DNA from 2 places in the Salinivibrio sp. IB574 genome. Region 1 is predicted to be linked to the other one. Evidence: predicted binding sites of a transcription regulator. Region 1 holds the regulator's gene; the other holds the start of a gene.

Region 1 (4,805 bases):
AACTGAACCAAAGTGTTACAAGCGCCACCACCACTAAACCAAGCAATATCTTTTTTACTGGCATACTGTGTCTCGTCCGATAGTAAATGGGTCCCAGTTATTACTTTAGGTACTGTAGCTGAATTAACTGGCTGATTTGTCGGTTACATTGAGGAACTGTGTCCTTAATCGTACCTTTAACCAGACCCGACCGATCGCAAGAAACTTTCGTTTTCTGTCTGAAATTAGTTTGAATGATGATTTATTGAGCGTTTAGTGCGTTCAGAAAAAGCGACACCGCCATAAAGGCGGTGTTGGACGCGAACATTGCTCACAAAAAAGGTAGAGAGGTATAGGTGTTGTGAGGAATTAATTTTCTAAATGTTGTAATAATTCTTGGCGACGTTGAGGTGGAACCACAGACCAATGTTTGCCAGTAATCGCGCCTTCTAGTGACCACAGTAACTCCAAGCTTAGCTCTTTTTCATGCGCCGAGAGAAGAGCTTTATAGGCATTAACGGCACCTTGTTGCTGCAAATCTGCTGGAGATGTAATACCTGCTTTTTTGAGCATACGTTCGGTTGCCAGCCGTAAATTAGGTAGATCTTTTAATCTTGTTGGCGAAGTCCTGTTTTTCTCAGCTCGATCTCGCTTCGCTACTTCTAGGGCGTATTTTGCTTCTGACAATAACTTTTCTTCATCGTCCCACCATTCTTTTGGTATTGCAAAATACTTAGTTACAACTGGAAATCCTCTTTTCTTATACACGTAGGGCTCGAGGCCTTGTTGTTTTAATAGTGTTTCATTTTCTTTTCCGGCTCGTAAGTGGAGCTGGTTTTCTACGACTAAAACGAACATGGTATCGTCACAGAAAATACCGAATCCGCCAAACATTGAACGGGACTTAATGCTGCCAAATTTGGCAAATAACTTCATTGCATTCTTTAAAGCTGGTTTATCCATTTGATTAATATCTCGATGAATTACTAATGCCCAAAAAAGACGTCAAAATGTAACAAGGCAAAACCACAGAGTTGTCAACGATCTATCAAATAGTTGTCAGCTTCGATCATCAATTGTTGGCAACCCCGCTGCCATCAACTCCAAAACACTAGTGGAAGTTATTAGGCCGGTGGCTTTGCGTCCCATGCTTTCGCCATGGTTTGCCTTGTTCAAACGCTATTAAGCATATAATAATTAGACAGTGATGTCGTCCCAAGCAGCATTTAAAAGTGTGATCTTAGTTCAAGAGAGCTGTAAATGATTAATGGCTAAGTGAAGGGTTTATCGAGTTGTCTCTCATTAGACACACCGTCTCACAAAGGAGACGGTGTGTCATAAAAGTGTAATAAAAACACTAATCTATGATTTTAACTGATTGTCGACTCACTAGTGCAGGTTGCATTTCGAACACTTGCTGCTGAGTCTCGTTGTTGGCAATTCGCGCGAGCAAGAGCTTGACGGCTGTTTTGCCTAAACGGCGTTTAGGCTGGTGAATAGTTGTCAATGGTGGCGAGAAATACTCGGTGAGATCAATGTTATCGTAACCAATCACCGATATATCATCTGGCACTTTCAAGCCGTACTCGTTAAACGTACTAATCGCCGCTAATGCCATAATGTCATTAAAGCAAAAGACAGCGGTCGGGCGGTCTGACATTGTCGCCAATTGCTTCGCGGCAATTTGTGCTTGATCGGCTTCGAAATCCGCTTCAATCAGCCAGTTTTCATTCACTGTAATGTGGGCTTCTTTTAACGCACGGAAATAACCGTTTAAGCGATGCTTACAGGTATTTTTATCCATTTGGCCGGAAATACAGCCAATTTTAGTATGTCCATTATCAATAAAGTGTTTGGTGGCAAGGTAACCGCCTAATTCAGCATTATCTTCTATACGGTCTGTATCGATATGGTGACTGCCCCAATCCATCACGACCATAGGCAGATCGCGTTTTTTTTCTAATAACAGCATCAAATCTTCGTTGAGATCAGAGCACACCACAATGAGTCCGTCGACGCGCTTTTCTGACAACATACGCAGGTAGTCGCGTTGCTTTTCGAGGTTACCCTCGGTATTGCAGAGAATCAGCGTGTAGCCTTGCTTGTAGCAATAGTCTTCCACACCGTGAACAAGCTCGGCGAAAAAGGGGTTGGTGGATTTGGTCACCAGCATTCCCAGTGTACGTGTTGTGTTGCATTTCAAGCTTCGCGCCACAGCACTTGGGGCGTAGTTTAACTCTTCAACCGCTTGCCATACTTTCTCAGTCGTCTTCTCGGCGACAAAGCGGGTTTTGTTTATCACGTGTGACACCGTCGTGGTCGATACACCGGCGAGACGCGCGACATCTTTAATCGTTGCCATCTTGATTCTTCTTTGTAGTAATGCGTAGGGATCGTTACTCGCGACCTTACAGAAAAACGCCGCTGTTCGTCAGCGGCGATGTCTTTCACAATCCCGGCACATCAGACGGTTGCGAAGGTAACGAATCCGATTTCATCCATTCTCATAGCTAATCGGTTGCGCTCTCAGTTTACTTAGGTTGGCGCACACTCGCAATTGGTCTGATCAGCGAAAATGGACTAACAGACGGTTTTGTGAGCCAGCTATGATGTATTTATCAATTAAGACACGATCAGTGGGCAGTTATGCTCCGGATGAGTCAGAACGGTCAGCGGGTATTGGTAGATGTCTGCCACTCTATCACTACTAAAACACTGCCACGGATCGCCGGATAGGACGATTCGAGCTTCTTTCAGAAAATGCAGTTGATCGGCGTATTGCGCCGCCAAATTCAGATCGTGCAACACCAATAGCACTGTCATTCCTTGGTCAGCGAGTGCTCGACAGCGCTTTAGGGTGTAATGTTGATGGGTAATATCTAAGGCCGAAGTGGGTTCATCCAGCATCAGTATCGCTTGATCCGGTGCGGTTTGCGCTAGCTGTAATGACACGCGTGCCATGTGTACGCGTTGTTTTTCACCGCCAGATAGAATCGGATACGGTCGATGAGCAAGATGGCTAATATCCCATGCCGTTAGTTGCTCGTTGGCAAGGGCTGCGATCTGTTCTCGGTTTGCCTTTAGTGGTGTCGCCCCCATCTCGACCACTTCTTGCGCGGAGAATGCAAACGTGAGGCCGCTATGTTGGGGAAGGAAGGCAACTCGTCGGGCAAATTCTTCGCCTTGCCACTGGCTTTTGGGCTGTTGCCAAAACTGCACACTGCCATGCTGATGTTTGTCGCTAATCAATTGCTTTAACAGTGTACTTTTCCCCGCACCATTCGGCCCGAGTAAAACGTGTAACTGGCCGGCAGTAAAGGCGAGATCAATCTCGCTTAGCAGTTGACGGCCGTTAAGCGCATAGCTGAGCTTGGAGATTTGAAGGGCAGAATCTGTCATTCGTGAACCACTGCTTTTCGTTGTTGAATAAGAAGCCATAGAAAGAAAGGAGCACCCATTAGGGCGGTAATAATGCCAACAGGCAATTCGGCGGGGGCGACAATGACACGGGCAACAATATCGGCCAAGGTTAGTAACAGGGCACCAAGAATGGCTGATAAGGGCACTAGTGTGCGATGATCCGGGCCGGCAATTAAACGTCCAATGTGTGGGATCACTAGACCCACAAAGCCGATAAGACCGGCAGCACTTACCGCAATGCCCATTCCCGCCGCGGTCACAACAATGAGTAGGCGTTTTAAATGGTGTACATCAATGCCCAAATACGCCGCTTCGTTTTCACCGAGCAAAAGGGCATTTAAGTGGCTTGCGCGCTGGTAGGCAAATACCGTGAGTAAGCATGCAGCGATGCCAGTGAGAACAATTTGTCCCCAAGTCGCACCGGTCAGCGACCCCATCGACCAAAGGGCGATGTCTCGTAACGTTTGATTATCCGCAACATAGTTAATCAAGCCTAATGCAGCGCCGGACAAAGCACTGATCGCAATGCCCGCTAGCAACATGATGGTCACCGAACTGCCCATGGCCGTTGTGCCAATTCTGTATACAAATAGGGTTGCCAGTAGTGCACCGATAAACGCAAAGGCAGGCACCGAAAACACAAAGCTGGCCTCGATACTGCCCCAAGAGAGCAATAGCAAGCCCAGTGCGCCTCCTAATGATGCGCCGCCAGAGACACCGATAATACCCGGGTCAGCGAGAGGGTTGCGGAAAAGCCCCTGCATCAACGTGCCGCAAACGGCGAGCAATGCACCGATAAAAATACACAGCAAGGTTCGAGGTAATCGAACTTGTTGAACGATGGCGAGTACATGCGGCTCAACATTGTCATGCCAAGGGGTTAAGCTCTGTAAACTGGTCAGCCATCCAAGTTGCCATTGTCCCACCGCGATAGACGTTACCCCTACGACGACAAGTGCGACGATGAGCGCTGGAAAAACATGCGACTGTGAGGATCGAAAAGACGCTTGCATTAGTCGTTCTCTCCAACGACGGTGCGCTGAATACGAATGGCTTCATCCAGTGATTTCAGGCTAAGCCCTCCTACTAACACACTGCCGTCAATTGGAATAATACGCTGCTGTTGGAATGCGCGCGTGGCATTGAGTAAAGGCACGGCATCAGCGAGTCCTTCAATACCGCCTAGCTGGTCGAGAGAACGTTGCATGACCAAGATAAAGTCCGGATCAAAGCCCAGTAACGCTTCTGGCGACAGTGGTTTATAGCTACTGAGCGCCGCCGCAGCAGGGTTAGTCGCACCCATCAGCGACAACAAGGTATCCGGTGAGGTATTGGCACCCGCGACACTGGCAGGACGTCCTTGGTGAACCAGAAGAAACACGCCTTTGACCGCGGTTTTGGGCGCA
Region 2 (4,805 bases), on a different contig from region 1:
CCGACTTGCTCGGATACCACGAGAGTAGAAATGGCTGGCTTGAACCCTGTTTTTTCCAAGCGCACATCCTGTAACGCGGTAAATCCATTGGTGATAATACCAATGTGTGCGTGTGGACGAATCGCGTTTAGCAGTGCTTCTGCGCCTGGGAGTGGCTCACAGATCTCGGCCATCGCATCCAAAAAATGCTGGTTTAGCGTTGTCGGAGCCACCTTGAGCCGCTTTCCCCAGTGGGTAAAGCGTTTGGTTTGCAGCGTGTGTGCGTCTATTTCGCCATTTTGGTATTGCACCCACAAAGGTTTGTTTAGCTCTGAATATTCGGCAAAGGCGTGCTGGTCGAAATCGACATCATAGTGTGAAAACATGCGTTGCAGTCCTGCAAACGCATCAAAGTGAAACAGTGTTTCATCTGCATCAAAAAGAACCCAAGGATACCGCATGGTGACTACATCTCTTTACGTTAAGTAAATGAAGTGTAACAGATGAAGTCCGTTCTCTTCGAGGCTTTTTTGTGCACTCACCGTCCTTGGTGAGAAACACTGAACCATCAGAATGATGGTAAAACGATCTAGCGTGATTGAGGTTACAAAGTCAGATACAGCCCTGCTAATGTTGCGCTCATCAGATTCGCTAAGGTGGCGGCAAGAATGGCACGCATTCCTAATTTGGCGATATCACCTCGGCGCTCTGGAACAATACCGCCCAGTCCGCCCATCAACATCGCGATCGAAGTGAGGTTGGCAAAGCCGCACAGTGCAAAGGTAACAATGGCTTGGCTATGGGGAGAAAGTGCACCTTTTAGGTTCATAAAATCAGCAAACGCCACAAATTCATTCACCGCAATTTTCTTACCAATCAAGGTACCCGCAGTCATCGCTTCGCCCCAAGGAATGCCGATGAGCCAAGCGACTGGTGCAAACACATAGCCGAATATCCATTCCAGACTTAACTGAGGCATATTGATCATCGGGCCAAGTTTGCCCAACCCGCCGTTAATCAGCGCAATCATGCTGATCACGGCCAGCAAGCTAGCCCCGACTGCCATCGCAATTTGTAATCCACTTAGAGCACCTTGTGTGCCTGCATCGATCAAGTTGACAGGCTTATCGTGGTTATCTTGCTCGGCTTGCGCTTGGGTATGGCTGATAGGCGCTTCGGTCTGCGGGACCATAATTTTTGCCATCATTAGACCGGCTGGTGCGGACATAAAAGCGGCAGCGATCAGGTATTTCATTTCAACACCGAGGCCTGCGTATCCAACCATGGTGCCTCCAGCCACGGAGGCTAATCCACCGACCATGACTGCAAATAATTCTGAGCGCGTCATTGAGGCGAGAAAAGGGCGCACGACAAGAGGGGCTTCTACCGATCCGACAAAGATATTGGCAGTGGCTGACATCGATTCAGTGCGCGAAGTGCCGAGTACGCGTCGTAGTACGCCACCGATCAGGCGAATAATCCAAGCCATGATCCCTAAGTGATAAAGCACGGCGATCAGAGCGGAGAAAAAGACGATAGTTGGTAAAACGTTGAAAGCAAAGATAAAGCCAAGTTTAAATTTAGCGAGATCACCAAACAGAAACTCAGCACCAATATCGCCAAAGCTAATAATTGCGGATACGGCTTCTGATGCGTTAGCCAGAATACGCTGACCAAGCGGGACGGAGATGATAAACCCGGCAAAGACGATTTGAATAATGAAAGCGCCACCGACGGTACGCCAGTTGATTGCACGACGATTTTCTGAAAATCCAATCGCGATAAGAAAGAGGACGCTAATCCCCAAAAGGCCGATGCCAAATTGCATGATGCTTGCTCCGCAAACGTTAAACTGGGATGGAAAACGATTGCGGCGGTATTGTACTTATATTTCTCGATGTGACAAGTGTCACGAATAAATCATCTTGTTGCACTATTTTGCATTTATGTGGCCTGGAGGTTATGTGCTCGTAGGCGAGTCATGCGAGTTAAAGGCGGTCTTACGATAGGTACTTGAAAAGAAGCGCGCTATTCACGATGTCCTTGTGATCCATCAAAAGTTTTGCTGGTGAACATAGGTATTTTTTGTGAGCGCAATCAACGAATTCTTTTTATGATACGGCGTATTTCCGCTAAACCTAAAAGAGGAGAGTCTATGACACAATCCTTTATAGCTCTGAAATAAAGAGTTCAAATGAGTTCTAGGCCGCATTTGGCCTGGGGTTTGAGTGGATATATTGATTAATAGCTGGTTATAAAATCGACATTTGGTTAGTGCCCTAATTAAATTGGTTGCGCATTTATGTTAGGGTAGTGAGCTGTGTGGATGTTGCGGTTCTTGCTGCTGGTCAACTTTTTTATCTGCGTTTTGCGATGAAAAGGCCAATTGAGCGCACAGGCCACCGACACTCACAGGCTTCCGAACAAACGGACTAAGGAGTTAACTCGTGAGCGATAAAAGCCATGAAGATATGATGAAACCGGACGGGAAAGTTAACCCGATCGATACTGACTACCAGGTCGGTCAGGATAACGTGGCCGTTAAACTTGGCCCGTTTGGTTTTGATATTCATAACCGAGTATTTATGGTCTCGGGACTGGCCATTATGGCCTTTGTATTTATTACTTTGGCCTTTCAAAACCAAATCGGCCCTGTTTTTGGTGATTTACGGGGTTGGTTGACCTCGAATCTAGACTGGTTCTTCCTTTCTGCAGGTAATATTTTTGTTATCGCCTGTCTAGTGCTGATAGCGTCACCTTTGGGGCGCGTTCGTCTCGGCGGGACAGAAGCAAAACCGGATTATAGCTATGCGGGTTGGTTTGCAATGTTGTTTGCCGCCGGTATGGGTATTGGTTTGATGTTCTACGGTGTTTCAGAGCCGTTAACACACTTCCAAACGTCATTGGGCGGTACCGCTGTTGATGCAAACGGTATTCGTACCGACTGGGCACCGTTGGGCGCAGCAGCAGGGGACGCTGAAGCGGCTCGACGCCTAGGCATGTCGGCAACGATTTTCCACTGGGGCCTTCACCCTTGGGCTATCTACGCTGTCTTGGCGCTAGGTCTGGCCTTGTTTGCTTATAACAAAGGCTTGCCTTTGACCATGCGTTCTGTCTTTTACCCACTTTTTGGTGAGCGTGTATGGGGCTGGACCGGCCACGTGATCGATATTCTTGCGATCATCGCAACGCTCTTCGGTCTTGCAACCTCACTAGGCCTTGGTGCCTCACAGGCGTCTGCTGGTCTTCACTATCTGTTTGATACGCCACTGGGTAACACCACAGAGGTGCTGCTTGTCATGGGTATCACCGGTATGGCCATCCTGTCTGTGGTTGCTGGGGTAGATAAAGGGGTGAAACGCCTCTCTGAAGTGAACATGTTGCTCGCACTGCTACTGCTTATCTTTGTGATTGCAGTGGGTCCAACGCTAGCCATTTTGACTGGTTTCTTTGGTAACCTCGCCGCGTACCTAGAAAACTTGCCTGCGCTGTCTATGCCGTTTGCACGTGAAGATGCCAACTTTACGCAGGGCTGGACCTCGTTCTACTGGGCATGGTGGATTTCATGGTCCCCATTTGTAGGTATGTTTATTGCGCGTGTTTCTCGTGGCCGCACAGTGCGTGAGTTCATCACTTGTGTATTGCTGATCCCATCTGCAGCTTGTGTGTTGTGGATGACCGCATTCGGTGGTACCGCGATTGGTCAATTTGTGAACGAAGGTTACACCGCAGTTGTTGATGCTGAACTGTCACTTAAACTGTTTGCGATGTTGGATGATTTGCCGTTGGCATCGATTACTTCATTCATCGGTATCATTCTGGTTATCGTGTTCTTTGTGACCTCGTCTGACTCAGGCTCACTGGTTATCGATACCATCTCTGCAGGCGGTAAAGTGAACGTGCCAGTGCCACAACGTGTTTTCTGGGCGTCTTTCGAGGGCCTAGTTGCGGTGGCGCTTATCCTTGGTGGTGGCTTGGTTGCCCTACAAGCGATGGCGGTTTCAACTGGCTTCCCGTTCACGATTGTACTACTGGTAGCGACTGCTTCCTTGTTCAAAGGGTTAGCATCAGAGCCGCGTGCTAAGTAACTGTACGTAATAAGTCACTGACAGCGCGTCATGACATAAAAGGCAGTCCCTCGGGACTGCCTTTTTTATTACTAAGCGTATAATCCATATTACTGTTAACCCGGCACTTTTTCTTCTCACTGCCTCATCGACGTTATCGTTCCTACATCATGCGCCCAAATGATTGTTCCCCTTACCGCACGAGTATTTCTGTGCCATTTGTTGGTAGTGGGCTGGTTGCAAAACAATCAAGCGGTTAGAGGCTTAATCAAAGCGCGCGCTCTCTATGATATTCTTGCTGATAGTGTTGTCATTGCTACCCTTTTTGGTATTTATATCACGCTTAAATACCAAGCAATGTTAGGCAGTCGTCGGCAGCACGCATAAGTTTCCGAATTGGCGGACTAAGGAGTTACGCGTGAGCGATAAAAGCCATGAAGATATGATGACGCCCGATGGTCAGGTGAATCCGATCGATACTGACTATCAGGTTGGTCAAGATAATGTTGCCCTTCAAGTAGGCCCATTTGGTTTTGATATTCACAACCGTGTATTTATGGTCTCAGGGCTCGCTATTATGGCCTTTGTTTTTGTAACGTTGGCCTTTCAAAACGAGATGGGACCGGTATTTGGAGATTTACGCGCATGGTTGACCGCAAATCTCGACTGGTTTTTCCTTTCTGCGGGCAATGTCTTCGTTATTGCCTGTTTGGTATTGATCGCCTCCCCGTTGGGGAAAGTGCGTCTTGGCGGTACCGA

What was found. Region 1 encodes PurR, which represses purine synthesis genes. Its sites were predicted from a motif close to TNANGNAAACGTTTNCNTNA; they were not measured.
Region 2: BZJ17_RS11245 (NupC/NupG family nucleoside CNT transporter) is a predicted target of PurR. The motif match lies at 1,836-1,855, and genes of this name have one in related genera.

What each region holds. Positions count from the first base shown of each region.
Region 1 is NZ_MUFN01000012.1:60,836-65,640, forward strand. Features, by position in the region: gene lpdA (dihydrolipoyl dehydrogenase) at 1-64, opposite strand, end outside; gene BZJ17_RS07555 (TfoX/Sxy family DNA transformation protein) at 349-942, opposite strand; cyclic di-GMP riboswitch class I at 1,058-1,157, opposite strand; gene purR (HTH-type transcriptional repressor PurR) at 1,337-2,341, opposite strand; gene BZJ17_RS07565 (heme ABC transporter ATP-binding protein) at 2,602-3,378, opposite strand; gene BZJ17_RS07570 (iron ABC transporter permease) at 3,375-4,412, opposite strand; gene BZJ17_RS07575 (ABC transporter substrate-binding protein) at 4,412-4,805, opposite strand, start outside.
Region 2 is NZ_MUFN01000021.1:1,367-6,171, forward strand. Features, by position in the region: gene yjjG (pyrimidine 5'-nucleotidase) at 1-440, opposite strand, end outside; gene BZJ17_RS11245 (NupC/NupG family nucleoside CNT transporter) at 584-1,807, opposite strand; gene BZJ17_RS11250 (BCCT family transporter) at 2,427-4,067, shown strand; gene BZJ17_RS17295 (hypothetical protein) at 4,227-4,433, shown strand; gene BZJ17_RS11260 (BCCT family transporter) at 4,489-4,805, shown strand, end outside.